One region of the Halalkalibacter oceani genome, then DNA from elsewhere that is predicted to be linked to it. Evidence: riboswitches for the same ligand, from Rfam matches in the RefSeq annotation. Region 1 holds a riboswitch; the other holds the start of a gene.

Evidence for each region. Region 1 has a riboswitch for cyclic di-GMP ahead of ABMB67_RS04835 (hypothetical protein). Riboswitches for the same ligand answer to the same signal wherever they lie in the genome.
Region 2: it holds a riboswitch for cyclic di-GMP, as region 1 does, so the genes downstream of both, ABMB67_RS16625 (protoglobin domain-containing protein) here and ABMB67_RS04835 (hypothetical protein) in region 1, are expected to answer to the same signal.

Annotation. Positions count from the first base shown of each region.
Region 1 is NZ_JBEPKD010000002.1:265,351-274,653, reverse strand. Features, by position in the region: gene ABMB67_RS04855 (FMN-binding negative transcriptional regulator) at 1-577, shown strand, start outside; gene ABMB67_RS04850 (methyl-accepting chemotaxis protein) at 975-1,934, shown strand; gene ABMB67_RS04845 (YusW family protein) at 2,078-2,470, shown strand; gene ABMB67_RS04840 (FAD-dependent oxidoreductase) at 2,729-3,289, shown strand; gene ABMB67_RS04835 (hypothetical protein) at 3,396-3,731, opposite strand; cyclic di-GMP riboswitch class I at 3,805-3,891, opposite strand; gene ABMB67_RS04830 (SDR family oxidoreductase) at 4,153-5,031, opposite strand; gene ABMB67_RS04825 (carbon starvation CstA family protein) at 5,393-6,829, opposite strand; gene ABMB67_RS04820 (HU family DNA-binding protein) at 7,200-7,475, opposite strand; gene ABMB67_RS04815 (phosphatidylserine decarboxylase) at 7,853-8,641, shown strand; gene ABMB67_RS04810 (CdaR family transcriptional regulator) at 8,638-9,303, shown strand, end outside.
Region 2 is NZ_JBEPKD010000017.1:71,195-80,497, reverse strand. Features, by position in the region: gene ABMB67_RS16630 (ATP-dependent Clp protease ATP-binding subunit) at 1-889, shown strand, start outside; gene ABMB67_RS16625 (protoglobin domain-containing protein) at 991-2,292, opposite strand; cyclic di-GMP riboswitch class II at 2,303-2,387, opposite strand; gene ABMB67_RS16620 (anti sigma factor C-terminal domain-containing protein) at 2,697-3,653, shown strand; gene ABMB67_RS16615 (hypothetical protein) at 3,650-4,414, shown strand; gene ABMB67_RS16610 (hypothetical protein) at 4,448-6,025, shown strand; gene ABMB67_RS16605 (ABC transporter ATP-binding protein) at 6,027-6,698, shown strand; gene ABMB67_RS16600 (nitroreductase family protein) at 6,755-7,321, opposite strand; gene ABMB67_RS16595 ((2Fe-2S) ferredoxin domain-containing protein) at 7,318-7,716, opposite strand; gene ABMB67_RS16590 (class I SAM-dependent methyltransferase) at 7,763-8,602, opposite strand; gene ABMB67_RS16585 (ABC transporter ATP-binding protein) at 8,599-9,303, opposite strand, start outside.

The DNA of each region.
Region 1 (9,303 bases):
TGAAGCGGTGATCGTAAAAATGATAAGAGAGCATAGTTTTGCGACGCTTTTTTCCCAGCATAACGGAATGCCGTTTGCCACTCATTTGCCCCTGCTTCTCAATCAAGAGAACAGCCGTTTATATGGGCATTTCGCCCGCCCGAATCCCCAATGGAGAGATATTGAAGGACAGACGGTTCTGGCGGTTTTTCATGGACCTCATTGCTATATTTCCCCCTCCTGGTATGAAACGAATAAAGCTGTTCCGACATGGAATTATGTCACCGTTCATGTGTATGGAGAAGTAGAGCTTGTTGAAGAGGAAGACGAGCTGGCTGATTCATTACAAAGAATGGTTTCGACATTTGAAGCTCCTGACAGTTCTTATCGCTTACAGGATGTCGATCCCTCGTTTCTCGCGAATATGAACAAAGGCGTTCAAGGATTTACCATAAAAATAAACAAGCTGGAAGGGAAGGCGAAGCTAAGTCAAAACCATCCGATTGACCGGCAAAAACGAGTCATAACCGAATTGAAAAAAAGTTCACGGGAAGATGAGCAGCGCATCGCCTTGCTCATGCAAAAAAATTTGCCCTGATGCTTCCATTTTGCTTGGAAACCGATGTAGACAGGCTGCTGAAAAAGTGAAACGATCCCTTTTTCAGCAGCCTCTTTTTACTTTGATTTGTATTGTTTGCGGCCCCAAATGATCAGGGCAATGCAAATAAACACGAGAACCCCGACGGTGAGAATGAGGAGTACATACGGTGGAGAAGTCAGCATCAGTATCATCCTTTATAGTCATTTTGTTATGCCTAGTATGAAACGATTTTCGCAATTTATGCTCGTTTTTCTACAAAAAATTCGGGAGAAAATCTGCGTATTTTCTGTTATTTTGTAAAAATATGATATAATTTTGAATACAAAGTCGTGAACCCAAACGAGTGTATGATAGAATCTATTTAGGAGAATCATATTTTTTAGGAGGAAAAACGATGTTTAAAGGCGCAAGGGAAGCAAAGGCATTAAGAAATGAAGTCGAGCAGCTGAAAAAGCAGCTTGCGGAAGCAGAAAGAATCAACAAGGAAAAAGAAGAGCATTTTCATCAATCGGCGAAAGAACTGCACGACAACCTTTTACATATTATTGAACAGCATGAACTCGTTAACGGTCAGCACGATGTATTAGGCAATTTGGTGGAAGAGATCAAAAGAAAATTCGAACGCGTGAATGAGCTAAGTGAACAAACGAATTCAAACTCGCTCTCACTTCATGAAAAAGGCGGTATTTTGATTACTTCGACGAATGAAGTGGTAGCCGAAGCGACAGAGGGAAAGAAACGCGTGAGCGAAGTGGAGAAAGTTGTCCAAACGTTGAGTGAGCAGCTCGCAGCGACATCTTCACAGATGAATCAATTAAGCTTGCAATCTCAGGAAATTGAAAACATCGTGCAAATCATTAAAGAAATTGCCGATCAGACAAATTTGCTGGCGTTGAATGCTTCGATTGAAGCGGCAAGAGCAGGAGAGCACGGAAAGGGCTTCGCGATTGTAGCGGAGGAAGTAAGAAAGCTGGCAGAAAATACGGGGAAGAGCACGGATACGATTAATTCCCTGACGAAGACGATTCAGCACGAAATTAAAGACTCGCTCCACTCCATCACGGAAAGCACGGAACTGGTGCATGAAGGGATCGGTATGAGCACGAAAACGACCGAAAAAATCGATGCGGTCCTCTCTCATATTAAAGCCGTCCAAGCCGAGGTTCACGAAGTGTTGGAAACGATCTCCGGACAAAAAGAATATACCGGGGAGGTTATGGAAGAAATTACAGGGACGGCCCGTTTATTTGAGGATGCCAACGAGTTAATTGTTCAGCATATTGATGACGCGAAACGGGTAGACGAGAAATTAGAAAAAGGCATTGAACAGTTCCGCGAAATTGAAGAAGCATAACTAGATATGAATGAAAGCCGGGGGCTGGACAAAAGGTTGCTTTTTACCTTTTGTCCAGCCCCTTACAAGTCAGTTTTTTTGCATAGTTTTCACAAAGGGGGAAATAGTATCGATGAATTACTAATTAGGAAGGGATGATAAGCATGAAATTGAGATGGGTCACAATGGCTTTTGTGTTGCTGCTTTGTTTGACTGCTTTTGCAACAGGAGGACTGGCCGCAACGGAGGTTGCCGATTTTGAACTGGAGCTGGAACTAAAAAGCAACGCTAAATATGATATTGAGTATGAGAGCAAAGCAGGCCGGATCGAAGCGAAATACCAAGCACCGGGGGAAGCTGTCCTTACCGGCGAGGAGGCGGCGCCGAAAGCAAAAGCATTTATCGATGCGCTCGCTTTAACGCCTGACATCACTGAGCAGCAGGTGATCGATCAGGTGCTTTCGCAGTTGAACGTCAATCAAGCCGATGTGGCCGAGCTGGATATTGACGTTGAGTTTGCTGATGGAAAGAAACTCGACATTGAGGTTAAAGGCTGATTTCCTCGCAGTGTGCCTTCGACAATAAGAGAGCAAAGGCTTCTATGGAACGGATTTATTCTATAGAGGCTTTTTTAAAGATCGAATAACAAACGTACGTTCTTGCGTGGGGGAGATGGAAAGAGAGGAAGGTGATTTTCATGGTCGAATAAACAGGCTGCCGGCTGAGGAAACGGTGGCGCCGCAGAGGATATTATTTATACTATTTCCAACATTCTGTTATAATGAAAGCGAATCCAAAAGAAGGAGGACTGTGCAATGTTTGATATTGCTATTATTGGAGCAGGACCTGCCGGAGCAAGCGCTGCTATTTTTGCGGCAAAGGCGGGAAAGAAGACTTTATTAGCAGATAGTGATAAAAGCATGACGAAGCGGGCATGGGTGGAAAATCATTACGGAGTCATGGAGACGACGGGTCCTGATCTGCTTGCTGTCGGGAAAAAACAGGCTGACAAGTTCGGTGCGGAGCTGGTCACGGGTACTGTCGAAGCGATTGAGAAGCAGGAAGAGGGCTTTCTGATCAAAACGGACAGCGGCAGCTATGAAAGCAACCAGGTCATTTTCGCAACGGGGGCCTTAGTCGATCTCGCCGAAAAGATCGGAGTCGAAACGACAGAAGGAACAGAACCGCGGATCAAGAAAATTATCAAGGCAGGGCCGGACGGGAAAACCAATGTAGATGGAATTTGGGCAGCCGGGACGTGCGCCGGGGTGAGCGTACATACGATTATTACTGCCGGTGATGGAGCCAAAACCGCGATTAACGTCATCAGTGAACTAAATGGCGAGCGCTATGTGGATCACGACCTGCTTAAATAAGAAAAGTATACTGCCATTAGTAGAGGCTGGGCCAAAGGTGGTTTTTGTTTACCTTTTTCCCAGCCTTTAAAGCTAATTTTGTCTCAGGGAAATAGAAGACAAGGACTTAGCAAATCGGGTTCTTGTCTTTTTGAAGCGCTTTAAAATGGGATAAGCGCTTTTCTGCCTGGTCGTAATCGCAGTCCTTTGCTTGCAGAAAGTAAAAATACGTTCTGTCAGATGACTGTTTTTTCAACAAATTAAAAAGATGGGGTTTTTTATGGGCTATGACTGTTACAACTTCAGCGGCAGGCCAGAGCCGGCTATAGTCCGGATGATCTACTAGAATTTTCAGAAAATTTTTATAAGCAAAAAACGAATTTGCTTCATCCGGATATTCTTGTAAGAGCTTGTCAAAATATTTCAGCAATGCGCTGAGTTCCGATTCATTATGCTTCATCATTCCAATAGCTCCTTACATCTTAATGCTGCCTCAAAAAATCCTGGTTGCGAAAAAGAAAAAAGGAGTTATTGATTAAGGCAGCTGGCTGACATCGGATTTTACTCCATTAGTCCCTTTAGCTTTGCGTCCTTACTTTTCAGTAAGTTTGCCATTATCTTATGAAAAGGAAAAGTCTAGTAGTTCTTTTGATATAATAATAGAATTTATTTTCGAAAAAATCTATAGTTTCGACAAAAAAAAACAATCCCTTCTATCGAATATGAACTATTGATTGTATATATTGATAGTATTTGGCACAAAAGTGAGTCTAAATGACCTTTTTTAATCGAGTCGACAGGAAAAAACGGATGAAGAGGGCATTTGGAAAGAAAAAGGAGACCTCAGCTGGTGCTTTCGAGATCTCCCCGATAGATCGTAACGATTATCCGTTTATAATTTCCCCGCCGTTGACATGGAGCACTTGTCCGGAGACATAGGAGGAATCATCGGATGCTAAGTAGACATAGCTCGGAGCAAGCTCCGCCGGTTGTCCGGGGCGTCCCATCGGGCTGTCTGTCCCGAATGTTGTCACCTGCTTTGCTGGAAAAGAGGCCGGGATCAGCGGCGTCCAAATCGGCCCGGGAGCGACCGCATTAACGCGGATTCCTTTAGAGACGAGGTTTTCGGAGAGAGAGCGGGTCAGGGCGACGATCGCTCCTTTTGTTGCGGCATAATCCATCAGTACCGGCATGCCGCGGTAGGCGGTAATGGAAGCGGTATTGATGATTGTGCTGCCTTCTTTTAAGTGAGGCATGGCTGCTTTAATGAAATGAAAAATCGAGAAAATATTAGTCTTAAACGTACGCTCCATTTGCGCGGTGGTAATGTCTTCGATTTTTTCCTGGAAGTGCTGCTCTGCCGCGTTGTTAATCAGGCAGTCAAGCTTGCCGTATTGCTCGATTGTTTGGGTGACAGCCTGTTGGCAAAATTGTTCATCGCCGACATCTCCGGCAATGAGCAGGCAGGAGCGGCCATAGCCCTCGACGGCGGCCTTTGTTTGATTTGCATCCTCATGCTCGTCAAGATAAACAATCGCCAGATCGGCACCTTCTTTCGCACAGGCAATCGCCGCGGCCCGACCGATTCCGCTGTCTCCGCCAGTCAGGAGAATAACTTTATTCAGCAGCTTGCCGCTGCCTTTATAGTTTCGGTCGTCATAAACAGGAGCAGGTGTCATCTCATGCTCGAATCCTGGCTGCCGCTCCTGCTCCTGAGCTGGCTGCCCCTCCTTCTGCAAACTGTGAACCTTACGATAGTCCATTGTTCATCACTCCTCTTCATCATTACCCTTAGAATGTCTTATAAGAGGATAAATAACCGAAAATAAAAGAGATAAACGTAGGACTGGAACAAAAGATTGTTTTTTATCTTTTGTTCCAGTCCTTACGCAATGAGCGGAGCCGCCACGATCTTTTAAAGTCCGGGGTGAGTGGGTTTCTCACCACGGACTTGTGGCGAGTGCAGCCATTGCCAATAGGTCGAAGCTGGTCTTGTGATCAACCTCCAAAAGCCCCGTCAAGCCGTTGCCGGGTTTTAAAGGTCAGGCCGAGTGGGTTTCTCGACCTGACCGAGCAACGAGCAGAGCGGGTTAAAAGGGCGAACTTCCCTTTTTTGAGCGGCTGTTACGCTGCTGTTTGGCTGGAGTTGTTAGCCGAATGGCGGTGCGCCAAAAGGATTTTCCGGGCATACCAGCAGGCTGTTAGAAGCGTAATCGCGCCGCCGATGAGCAAGGAAAGCTGATAAGGCAAGGCAAAGCCTTCTGGGGCATAGAAGACGTATGTGGAAACGACGCAGGTCATAAAGAGAGCCGGCACGCCACAGAGCCAATGCCATTTTCCCTCCCGAAGCAAATACATCGCTCCCGTCCAAAGCATGACCGTTGCGACAAGCTGGTTCGTCGCTCCGACATAGCGCCAGAGGAAGGAGTAGTCAATTGTCGCCAGGTAGACCGTTGGGATCGCCACAGGAATTAAAGCGAGCAGGATCCCTTTTCTGCCGGTCCCCTTCATCAATTTGCCGAGCAGTTCAGCGAGCATCATTCGGGACGAACGCAAGGCGGTGTCTCCAGTTGTAATTGGCAGAATAATAACCCCGAGAATGGCCAGGATTCCGCCTAATGTACCAAGAAGGCTCGTTGAAATTTCATTGACAACCCCGCTTGGTCCACCGGCAGCCAGCGCTTCCTGCAAACCGCCGGTGTTGCCGAAGAACGTCATTCCGGCAGCCGCCCAAATTAAGGCAATCACCCCTTCGAGCACCATCGCGCCATAAAAGACTTTCCGCCCGTCTGATTCACGCTTTAAGGTCCGAGCGATAATCGGGCTCTGTGTACTGTGAAAGCCGGAAATGGCGCCACAGGAAATCGTCACCATGAGCAGAGGCCAGATCGGCAGCTCTTCGGGATGAAGATTTTGCAGCGTCAGATTCGGGATCGAATGATCAGAAAACAATAATGCAACGCCGATTGCCGCCGCCATGAACAGCAAAATCGCGCCAAGAAACGGATAAATTCTGCCAATGATTCGATTGATTGGCAAAACAGCCGCAGCGATAAAATATAAAAAAATAACAGCTAATGCGACAGAAAATGACAGTGGCGTAATCTGTGCGATCAGTTGGGCGGGTCCCGCTGTAAAGGCAGCTGCGACGAGGATCATCAGCACAATCGAGACAATATTAATGATACGGCGCATCCCGTCACCTAAATAACGGCCAACAAGCGAAGGGAATTGAGCGCCATTGTGCCGAAGGGAAAGCATCCCTGAGAAGTAATCATGCACGGCGCCGGCGAACAGGCAGCCGATGACAATCCAAATAAAAGCGACAGGGCCGTATAAAGCGCCGGAGACAGCGCCGAAAATCGGGCCCAGACCAGCGATATTTAACAGTTGAATCAGGTTTCCTTTCCACCAGCTCATCGGAGCATAGTCGATAGGATCTTGATTTGTATAAGCAGGGGTAGGGGTCTCGTCATTGATGCCAAACACACGCTCAACGACTTTAGAGTACACGAGATACCCTACCACTAATAGAATAATAGAAGCGAGAAACGTGACCATAATAGAATCCTCCAATTTTTCTGAAAAATGAACAGTAATAGTATTGTAACGATATCTGACAAACAGTGCAATGCTATTTCAGAAAAAAGAAAGAGGAACAAAAATAAAAACGCTTACAAACAAATAGAAGCGTTTTCACGAAACTAATATTATATAAATAAAGCAAAAAATGCCTGTTTTGAAGCTCTGCAGTTTTTTAGGCGGAGTGTTCATAAGTGTTAAGCCAAATAAAAAGCAGCGGTTCCATCCTGCACAACACAGCGGACAGGGGACGACTTGCTCCCTGTTCGCCAGCTATGTACAGGTGTTACTCGCTGCTTCAGGATGTGTTCAAGGAAAGAGCCTTACCACATCTCATCCGGTGTAAGCCTTATTCGTTTACTGCGTCTTTTAATTGCTTACCAGGCTTGAATGCCGGGTTCTTTGTAGCAGGGATTTCAATTTCCTGCCCAGTTTGCGGGTTGCGACCTTTACGAGCAGAACGCTCACGTACTTCAAAGCTACCGAAGCCAACAAGCTGCACTTTGCCACCTTCAACAAGTGCGTTTGTGATGCTGTCGAATACTGCGTCTACTGCTTTTGACGCATCCTTTTTAGAAAGGTCTGCCTGCTCAGAAACTGCATTAATTAGATCTGTTTTGTTCACGAAAAAAACTCCCTTTCATACCTTGTTTTGAAAAATACTCCTTATAATTTGAAGAAGTATTTATTCTTCGTTTTTTTATAGCTTACTCTTATGTAGATAAACTATAAAGCGCCGCAACTAAATTTACTCATGAAAGCCTTGTAGTGTCAAGCCTTTGAATAGAAATTAAAGCATTTTAACCCATAATTTTCACGCTTTTTGACATTTGAGGGGGTTTTTTGCGATTATTAAAGGTAGCAAACCGAAAAAAGGTTCCATATATTTCAAATTAATAGACCGCTAAATAACGATCTGACCTGATCGCTAGAAAGAATCTAGTTGTTTGTGATACATTTTAGTATGATTACCTAACCCCGTCATAGAAAGTGGAGGACAATGTGAAGAAACTGTTTTATCAAGCATGTATCGAACTGACGAATCATCGTTTATTATCAAGGATTCTACGTGCATTTTCGCGTTCTAAAATAAGTCGTCGTCTGATCCCGTCGTTTATTAAAACGTATCAGCTGAACGAGAAGGAAATGGGACGGCCGGTTTCTGAATACACCCATCTCCATGATCTGTTCATTCGGACGTTAAAGCCAGGGGCGCGGCCGGTTGATCCTGACCCTAAAAGCGTGATCAGTCCTGTCGACGGAGCGATTGCCCAGGCTGGTCAGCTGGAGGAGAACACAAGCTTTTCTGTGAAAGGACAAATGTATACGGTTGCCGAAATGCTTGGCGGCCAGGAGGAGGCGGCCCGGTATCGCGACGGGCTTTACATCATCTTATATTTAAGCCCGAAGGATTATCATCGCATTCACAGTCCTGTCGATGGGCTGGTGAGGAAGCAATGGTCGTTGGGCGGCCGGTCCTATCCTGTTAATGAAGCAGGTTTGCGTTATGGCAGGAGGCCGCTCTCAAGGAATTATCGTATGATCACAGAGCTGCAGGTCGCAGACAAGCATCTGGCCATCGTCAAGGTCGGGGCGATGAACATTAATACGATTGAATGGACCCATCGGTCAACTGAGATTAAGAAGGGGGACGAGATCGCTTATTTTTCTTTCGGCTCGACGGTCGTTCTGCTGGCTGAAAAGGGATTGCTCGATCCGGACAGCGTGGCTGACGCCGGCAGCATTCAAATGGGAGCAAGGCTGGCGATGAAGGAGGAAAGCGACCGATGAGATTGCTAACCCATGTCGCTCAACGAATCGTCAATGAAGTCAACCAAGTCCTCTCCGAAGAAGTGATTGTGATGAATCGGGAAGGGACGATCATCGCCGCAAGTGACCGGAGTCGGATCGGCTCCTTTCATCAGGGTGGAAAAGAAGTGATCATGACAGAACAGAAGCTGCTTATCACCGAAAAAGAAACCGAGCGCTTACAAGGCGTGAAGGTTGGTCTTAATTTGCCGATCCGCTTCCAGCAAAAGGTGATCGGCGCTGTTGGCATTACCGGCTCGAAATCGGGCGCGGCTTTGCACGGGGAGCTGATCCAGCGGCTGACGGAATTAATCATTGAAGAGGCCTACGCAGCGGAGAAGCTTGACTCTGAGCTGCGCGGACTAGAAACATTTGTCTATGAATGGCTGCATACAGAGACGGTGACAGCCGAGCTGCAGGATCGCGGCTATATTCTCGGTATTGAAATGAGCGAAGCGCGCTACTGTGTACTGTTGCAGCTCTGGCAGCAGCAGGAGGAAGCATTGGAGCCGGGTGTTGAAATTGATGTGCTGGAAACGATCCGCTCTGTTTTTCCGAATGAACAAAAGGATGTTCTCGTCCGCTGGGGGAGAGGGCGGTTTGCCCTGCTTGCTTCCGCCAAGCAGCATAGTCGTCACGGCCTT
Region 2 (9,303 bases), on a different contig from region 1:
GGAAAACCTCAGCAAAAAGGTCATTGGGCAAAAGGAAGCTGTCGAAAAAGTCGCCAAGGCGATCCGCCGTTCCCGGGCAGGGCTGAAAGCAAAGCACCGGCCGATCGGTTCCTTCCTTTTTGTCGGACCTACCGGCGTCGGGAAAACAGAGCTGACAAAGTCATTGGCGGAAGAATTGTTCGGCTCGAAGGAGGCGCTTGTCCGTCTTGATATGAGTGAGTATATGGAAAAGCACGCCGTCTCGAAATTAATCGGCTCCCCTCCTGGCTATGTCGGCCATGAAGAAGCCGGGCAATTAACCGAGAAAGTGCGCCGCAATCCGTATTCCATCATTCTTCTCGACGAAATTGAAAAGGCGCATCCCGATGTCCAGCATATGTTTTTGCAAATTTTGGAGGATGGCCGCCTGACAGACAGCCAGGGACGCACGGTCAGCTTCAAGGATACCGTCATTATTATGACAAGCAATGCCGGGATCACGGACAAAAAAATCACCGTCGGCTTCGGCGCGACCGATGCCGTCAAGCAAACTTCCGTGCTTGATTCGCTCTCCGCTTACTTCAAGCCGGAATTCTTAAATCGCTTTGACGCGATCATTGAATTCAATCATCTGAACAAAGAAGAGCTTGTCCAGATTGTTGATCTGATGCTGAATGAACTTCAGCAAAGCCTTGCTGAACAGCAGATTTCCTTATCCGTTTCAACCGAAGCGAAGGAAAAGCTGGTCGAGCTCGGCTACCACCAGGCGTTCGGCGCACGTCCACTGAGACGCGCGATTCAGGACCAGCTCGAAGACAGAATCACCGACCTCGTGCTCGAAGAAGAGACGATTCACGCTATTGATGTAACCGTGAAAGATGGAGAGATTTATGTAGCCGCTGCTACGTAAGCTGTAGCAGCTGTTTCTCTCCTTTTTGGCAAAACAAGTAGAGGCAGACTCAAAAGGAATTTTTCCGATTGCGTCTGCCTTTTTTGCTGCCGGGGAGCGCTTTACGCCTCCGCCACGGCCCCGTTAAGATCCTCGGCTGAGGTCGCGACCTCAAAGCTTGCTTTTTCAATTTCCATGACGGCCATCATCAGCTCTTCCATCTTCTCCTTCACATTGCCAAGAGTCCGGCCGCTTTGATCGATCGAGCGCACGATGTCCTGATACATTTCCTGCATATTTTCGGATGCGTTCAATCCTGTCAAGACAGCTCCTTCCACTTGCTGCAAGGAATCAATTACTAGTCCAGTCAATTGGTTGGAGTTCTCGATTAATGTTTGAATTTGTCCGATGGAATTTTTCGTCTGCTCGGCCAGTTTTCTCACTTCGTCGGCCACAACGGCGAAGCCTTTACCATGTTCGCCGGCACGGGCCGCTTCGATTGCCGAATTTAGCGCCAGCAAATTGGTTTGGTCGGCAATTCCTTTCACGAGTGTAATGACATTCGTAATTTCTGTCGTCGAGGAACTAAGCTGGCCGATCGCTTTATTCATATCCTCCGTGTATTTTTCAATTGAACGAATCTTTTCGAGCATCGCCCGGAGTGTATTCTCTCCCTCCACGCTCTTTGATGTAGCTGTCATAAATGTTGCATTGCTTTCACCGGTTTTGTCATTAATCGCCGCCAGGTTCGTAGTTAGCACTTTGGTTGCGGCCTGTGTTTCTTCAGCCAGAGCGACCAGGCCTTCACTGACGATTAAAATTTTGTTGCGCAAGTCTTTTTTCCCTTCGTCGTAGCGCCCGTGAATTTTGGCCACCGTCTCCTTCTCATACGCTTCCAATACGATTTGCTGTTCAAAGCTTAGCAGCTTGTTCATAGCTGAGATGATCGTATAACGCTCCGTTTCGATCTCCACTTCTTTGCTAATGAGAGAAAATAGCGCCTGCTGTAAATTTTGGAACGCGCCCATGTACCAGGCCGGCTGTAACCCGATCCGATAGTGGATTTGAGCGACTCGTACTCTCTTTTCAAGAAAGGCTTGATCGATTCGGCAATGAAACAATTCTATCAAATGCAGTTGCAACGTTTTTTCCAGTTTGGCAACCTCTGTATGCTGCTCAATCATCTCTCTTAATTCATTTGTTTGCAGCATTTTTTCGTAAAACGTCTTTACTAACCTCCCGCTATGCTGCTCGATTAACGGCTTTACTTGTTTTATCGCTTTTAAATCCTCCTCTGTTAATTGAATCATCGCCAGCTTGTCCTGCATGCTTTCATCTTCGATCTCAATAAGGACATCAACTTGATGATTATTGAGCCACCTTTTTGGCTTGTTGTTTCTTTTCCTGCTTCCAAACAAATTCACTTTTCTCTCTCCTTCGTTTGGCCGGTTGCGCTACTCACTCCAACTCTCCCAAAGCGCCCATTTCCAGAAGAATCTTCATTGCTCCCAAGTTATTTGTCTCAAGTATAAACGAAAAGAAAAAAGAAGATAACTCATTTTGTAAAATTCAGATTTATCCTGATTAGCACTGTGAAAACGGTTGAAATAGCGATGAAAGGAAACAAAATGCTCTGCTTGTCTGTTTAGATCATTTCGTAAGCAATCCACTTCGATAAAGCAGTTTGTCTAAATTTGAATTAATTCAAAAAATCGTCAAAAATTGGCGATCTTCATTGTTTTCCTAAAACCGATGTACTATTCTATTGGTAATAAATGATAATTTTCTAACAAATAAGATCGTAAAAAACGGAAGGAAGAGCGCTCAAGTGAAAAGCCCTCCTGAAAGAGCGGATACTAAAAGTCAGTTCAGGCGACTCGTTTACCTGGCAATGGCAGTTTTTCTTTTGCTAGTAGCAAGCATTGTCTGGTTTTCCATAATGAGAATTAATCAAGAAAAAGCGATTGAAGACGTCCAACTTTTCCAGCAAATCACAGGGCCGAACGTACACAGTGCCGGCTATCAAATCAGTGACAGCGGCCTCCTTAGAGGGACGATCACGTTCAAAAGGTATAAGGAAGTAGATGGAATACCAATGGATTGGGGAGACGATGTTGTTTCTTACAGCTTGTTCGGCGGGCTCAGACGGATCCGGGGCACTGTCTCCTCAATTCAATTGCCAGATCCCGTTACTGGGCAGAGAAGGGCTTATGATCCGGACAGCAAACAACGAATCATGGAATTTTACCGTCCCGACGTTTTCGATTACGAAGAAATCAAGAATGATCTGGCCCTTCTTCCTCAATTAGATCCGGACAGCAGCGCCGAAATGGCGCTTTCCTTCGACAGTGGCTATTCCGTCGAGGAAGCCAGCGCGATGATCCCTGACTCTGTTTCGCTTAAATGGTTTTGGGTCGATACCTATTCTGAGAATGACACGCAGCATCATAACGGCATCATCCTCCCTTCGTTTCCAAATTCAGCAAATGAAGTGTACGGCTTTCCGAATGATGCTAACAATCCATCAGCCAGTGCCAAACAGTTTATCGATGCGCTGAATTTGGGCTATGAAAAAAGCAATGGTCGCTATCACCGGGAGTTTAAGAGAATCTTTCATTATATAACGAAAGACAGCGAGACGGTAAATGTCGAGGATATTGAGATTTTTGGAGTCGTTGTAACCGGTTCTGCCGATGAGTTAGCATCATTGGCAGAGCTGCAGCAAGTGAGAGCTTCAAGTCTCGGCGTTATGAATAAAGGATATAATGGAAAGGATGATCTATGATCAAACTTATTCAATTGGAGCTTCGCAAGCTGAGATTTTCGATATGGGTTGGAGTTTGGATAGCGGTCCTGTTCAGTTGTCTTGCGATCCCCCCTGTCGTAAACGGCTATACGTATCATTACAATATCGAAGTATGGGAACAGTCCGGGGAGATCTTTAACGTCTTCTTTCCTTTATTTGCTGTCATTCCCGGGTGTTGGCTAATGTACGTTGAAAGAAAACATGGCTTTCTCTCCCATACTTTAACGAGAGTATCGAGAAAAACATACATCACGGTAAAATGGTTAGTGGTGTCATTGATTGGCGCTTTGATCGTTTTTCTCGTTTCCTTTACTGGATTGGTCGTCTGCCTATATGTGATGCCGGACGTTTCCGCGCCTGCTTATGAGGCCGTCATCCACCAGTTCGCCGGGTATTATTTTATTCATCACCCTTTCCTTTATGGTTTCGTTCTCAGTCTTTGGAAAGCATTTATCGGGTTTTTAATCGCCTCATTCGGATTCGTTCTCTCGCTCTATATTAACAACTTATTTATTATTTTAACCGGGCCTTTTGTTTATACGATTTTAGAAAACTTTACACTGGCGATTTTCGGTTTACCCTATTTTCGATTGGTAACTTCGTTTGAACCGAGCATTTTATCCGATGAGGTCGTGACATTTGATCGGTTATTAGTCGGTCCGGCGTTGCTGCTGCTTTTTATCCTCGGATTGATTGCTTATTTTACCTATGTGAAGAAAGAATCTATCTATCAAGTATAAGCTTGGACGGTATAAAGGAGTATCAACTGAACGATGACAGCCTTACTTACACAGTATATCGCTCGCTTTGTTTCTAAAAAGCTACTAATCGTATTCATTGTTTTTTCACTCTATTCGTTGTATCTAAAGGATTTAGCCGTCTCTTTTTCATTGTCCTATTGGGAATACATCATTATCTCTTTAAGTGATCATTATTATCTGTTGTATTTTATGATTATCAGCTTTCTTTATCTGTTATTTTCCCTCATGAACAATGATAACGAGGAATTGATTTGGATCAGGTCGAAAACGTTCCTACACTATTATCTTGCTCAATTGCTTTCGGTTTTTGTTCTGGCTGCTTTATTCGTCATGTTACATCTATTGCTCGCAGCCTTGCTTGGACTCGGCCTCCGCTTCCATCATCAGTTCACTCCTGCGGCATTACAGACAGACCTTTTTATTCTCGGCGACATCAGTCCTTATTTTCAAAGTCCCTTCCTGGCAATGATAGCGATTGTTTTCTATTTCATCTCCGGACTTACGTTTGTCGGCGCGGTTTTTTTATTTTTAAAGCAGCACGTAACGGTACATTTCATGATGGCCTTGTTTGCATTCTTTTATTTCCTGATGCTGGTTAGCATCCGAACAGAATGGGATCATCTTCTCCCTTTTCTGTTTCTCAACAATTATTTTATCCTGCATCATGGGATTGAAGTATTTAAAGGTCAGTATGGATCTTTCATCGTTGTGGAACTGATTGTGATGGTGATCATGCTTCTGGTCACAAAAAAATATTGGGATAAAAAGCTGCGATTCAGCTTGTCAACCATATTCAAGCACGGAAAAACGGATTTCTGGAATGCAACACTACTTTTTTCGCCTAAAAACCTGATTGTGATCAGTGTGCTTGTCATCGTCCCATTGATTTCATTTGTGATCAATCACGAGGCTCTCACCTTTTCCGATTTGCTTGTATTGCAGTTTTTCGGTCACGGGAGCGGTTATTTTTATTTGATCGATTTCATTCAGATGATTGTCTACAATGGTGTTCCGCTCTATTTGTTGTGCTATTTTCTCGAAAAAGAGGCTGCCGATCGAAGCTCACTCGTCACGATCCGCCTGACCTATAAAAAAACCTGGTTTCACTCGCTGATCCGTTCCGCTTGTCTATTTCTTTTTGTTTACATCGTGATGACCGTCTTATTCGTCGTTCTGCTTGCGCTATTGCTTGATTTACCATTCACCGGCTATCACCATATGTCCTTGCTGTTTACGGAAATGGGGGTCGAGGAAATCAATCTTATTTCCTTGCTTATGATCACTGTCAGCAGCAAATTGATGGAGCTGATTTTCAGCTTTTTCCTTATCCTGCTCGCATTCAGCTTAACCGGAACGGCCGTAGCCGGATTCGTTTTCATTCAGCTGTTGTACGTTCTTTCCTTACTTGCTGTGCCACCTTTGACCTATTTACCAGCCGGCCTTTCCTCCTTAGCAAGAATGCAGGAAATTATCGGTGGGCAAGGCATCGGCTATTCAACGATCATGGTGATCTTCACCGTGCTAACCGTTACTCTTTATGCCAGTTTGAAAAGTGGACTATATCAAAAAATGTTAGACAGAGGGGATTAAGATGGAGCCAGTCATTCAAGTAGACAATGTCACAAAAGGTTATAAAGGAAAGCGGATTTTACAAAACGTTGAGCTAAAGATCAACAAAGGGGAAACAGTCGGCATCGTCGGTCCGAACGGGAGCGGAAAATCGGTGCTTTTCAAGCTAATTGCCGGCTTTATCAGAGCGGATAGCGGAGACATTTTTATCCGCGGTGAAAAGCTCGGGGACAAATTTGACTTCCCGGATCAGATGGGCGTTTTGATTAATAATCCGGGCTTTATTACGCTATATAGCGGATTGAAAAATTTGCAGTTTTTAGCTGATCTCAATAAAAAGATCGATCAGCAAAAAATAATCGATACGCTTGAGTTAGTCGGTCTCGACCCCCATGATAAAACACGGGTCAGCCACTATTCGATGGGGATGCTGAAAAAGCTCGGAATCGCCCAGGCGATAATGGAGGACCAGGACATTCTTCTTTTTGATGAACCGTTCAATGCGCTCGATATCAAATCGTATAAGCATATGAAAAACGTGTTGAAAGACCTGCAACAAAACGGGCGGACGATTTTATTGACAAGCCATCAGCATCAGGACCTTGAAGAGCTTTGCGACAGCATCTACATGATTTCAGACACAAGGCTTCTGCCACTGACCGAAGAGATGAAGAAGGAATACTTGCATGAATAACCATTCCGGCCCGGCTCAGCCAGAGGGAAAGAAATTGATATTCCCTTCCAGCTTTCCTACAGCCACATCGTCTTTTCCTGATACGGCGTTCGTTTCTTCTCCATCTCCGCTTCGGTTTCGCCTTCTGCCGGGTAGCCTAAAAAGATCGTTCCAACGACCTTTTTGTTCGCCGGCGCGCCGATGAAGTCATGAATCCGCTGATCATGGACGAGGCCGACGCCGCGTGTGCGCCAGACAAAGCCGAGGCCGAGCTCCCCGGCGGCGAGCCACATCGAAAAAATCGCGCAGCAAACCGCGTATTCGTTGTCCTTCGTATCCGCTTCGTTTTCTGTGATGTCGGCAGTGGCAATGATGATCACCGGGGTTGTTTTGACGACTTTAAGTGAGCTTTCAATTAGCGTCGGCTTAGTTGGAAAACGCTCCTGCAAATAGCCGTCAGCGAGCTGTTCGTATTTTTTCTTTGCTTCACCCTGGATGACGTAAAAGCTCCATGGCTCGCGCAGCCGGTCATTCGGCGCCCAGGTCGCGGCTTCAAGCAGCTGTTCGATTTTCTCTCGTTCCACTTCTCTGTTCGCGTAATTGCGAATCGCCTTGCGCGCTTTTAACAGCTCAAACCCATTCATGCTTGCTTCTCTCCTTTTTCTTTATCCTTCCCTTTGGCAATCCCTCTAAAGCGCTCCGTCGTAAAAGCGGGCGTCATTTTTTCTTCTTCAAAACGATAGATTAATGAACCCTCCAGGCGAATCGACGGGTCAAGATGGCGCTGAATGATTGCGCGCCCGACTTCCGCCGAAGATGCGGCGTACCAGCTTCCTTCCGGATAGACGATCAGCACACACGCATCCTTGCAGCGGCCGTTACATCTTGTTCGGGTCGTATGAATCTTCTCGTCAAGACCGAGGCGGCTGATTTCATCGCGGACTGCCTGGGTGACCTCCTCGCCGCCATGCTTCATGCATGTCGAGCCGTTGCAAATCAAAACATGCTTCTCCGTCCCCGTTAAATTCCATGTTGTCATCGTGTAACTCCTCCTTGTTTTTGAAAGCTGCGCGCGACAGAAACTGTTATTTTCTCGTTAGCGGCACCGGCTCCCAATCAATCAGGGCGCCGTAAAATTGATGCTCGTATAGGAAAACGCCGTCCTTCTTGCGGACATACGGCGCGAGTGACTGCCTGATTACATCTTCATCCACATCCGCAGCGAGCAGACGGCTGCTGTTATCTTTGAGTAACGCTTCCTCACTCGCGAATCTGTATGTTTTTGTCAGCGGCACTATGTTGCAGCTGGCGTAAATGCCCATTTCATATAACAGATGAACGAGATGAATATAATCGCGGCGCGGATACTTCAGCTGATAGCCGTAAGCGGCTTGCAGATCTAAATAATGCGGACGCATCGGCGCAGTCGTCATGCCGATGATCGCCCGTTTTTTAGCATGGGCGTTCATACGTTCAAGCGCGCGGCGGATTTCCTTGATCCGGTAAAAGCAATTGACGCCGATAATCACATCATGCGACTCCGGCTGATAGTCCTCCCATTTCGCCTGAACATAGGTAAGCGGCAGCTGCTTCTCCTGATTAAGCCGCTGTAAAAATTGCAGGCAGCTTTTCGAGCTGTCGACACAGGTCAAAGCCGCTGCTTTTTCGGCCAAAGCAAATGTGTAATTGCCCCAGCCCGGACCGATTTCAAGCACCGTATCCCCTTCTTCGATATAGGTCAGCAACGCTTTCGTCATTTCCTTCGCATACTCGTCAACATGCTCGCCACGCCGCTTTTTTTCGAGGTGGCGGCGCCAAAATTGCTCCTCTTCCTCGTCATCTTCGATTCGTTTTGGCAGCCTGCCGTTTTCATCCTTCATTCCGTCAAGCCAAAGCTGTTCCAGCTCGGAGATCGTCTGCTTCACCGGCTCACCTCCGCTACAGCGGCTACCGAGCGGGCAGGTAAATAGGTGATGTGGACGCTGTTCGTTTTCGGATGAATGATCACGTCGGTTTCCACCTGAAATACGCGGCGCAAAAGCTGCTCGGTCAGCACCTCAGCCGGCGTGCCGGAAGCGACGATTTCACCGTTATCGACGACATAAATCCGGTCGCAGTAGGCCGCGGCGATGTTCAAATCATGCAGAGCGGCGATGATGGTAACGCCAAGCTCGCGCGCGATTTCCATTACCTGCAGCTGATGATGAATGTCCAGATGGTTCGTCGGCTCGTCGAGAACGAGAATTTGCGCCTGCTGAGCGATCGCGCGGGCGATCATCACACGTTGCTTTTCACCGCCTGATAGCGTGATAAAGCTGCGCTCACGGTCCTCCCAGAGGCCGACCTGCTCCAGCGCCCGCTTTACAACGCGGCGATCATCGTCACTATCCGCCTCAAACCACTTTTTATGCGGAGAGCGTCCCATCAGCACCATTTCCTCGACAGAAAAATCAAATTGGGCCGCCCCCTCCTGACTGACGACCGCCATATACTTCGCTGCTTCCTTCGCCGAGCAGGCCGCCCAGTCAATCCGGTCGACGTAAATTTCTCCCGCATCATATGGCAGGGCACGGTAAATGGATTTCAGCAGCGTTGACTTGCCACTCCCATTCGGGCCGATGATGCC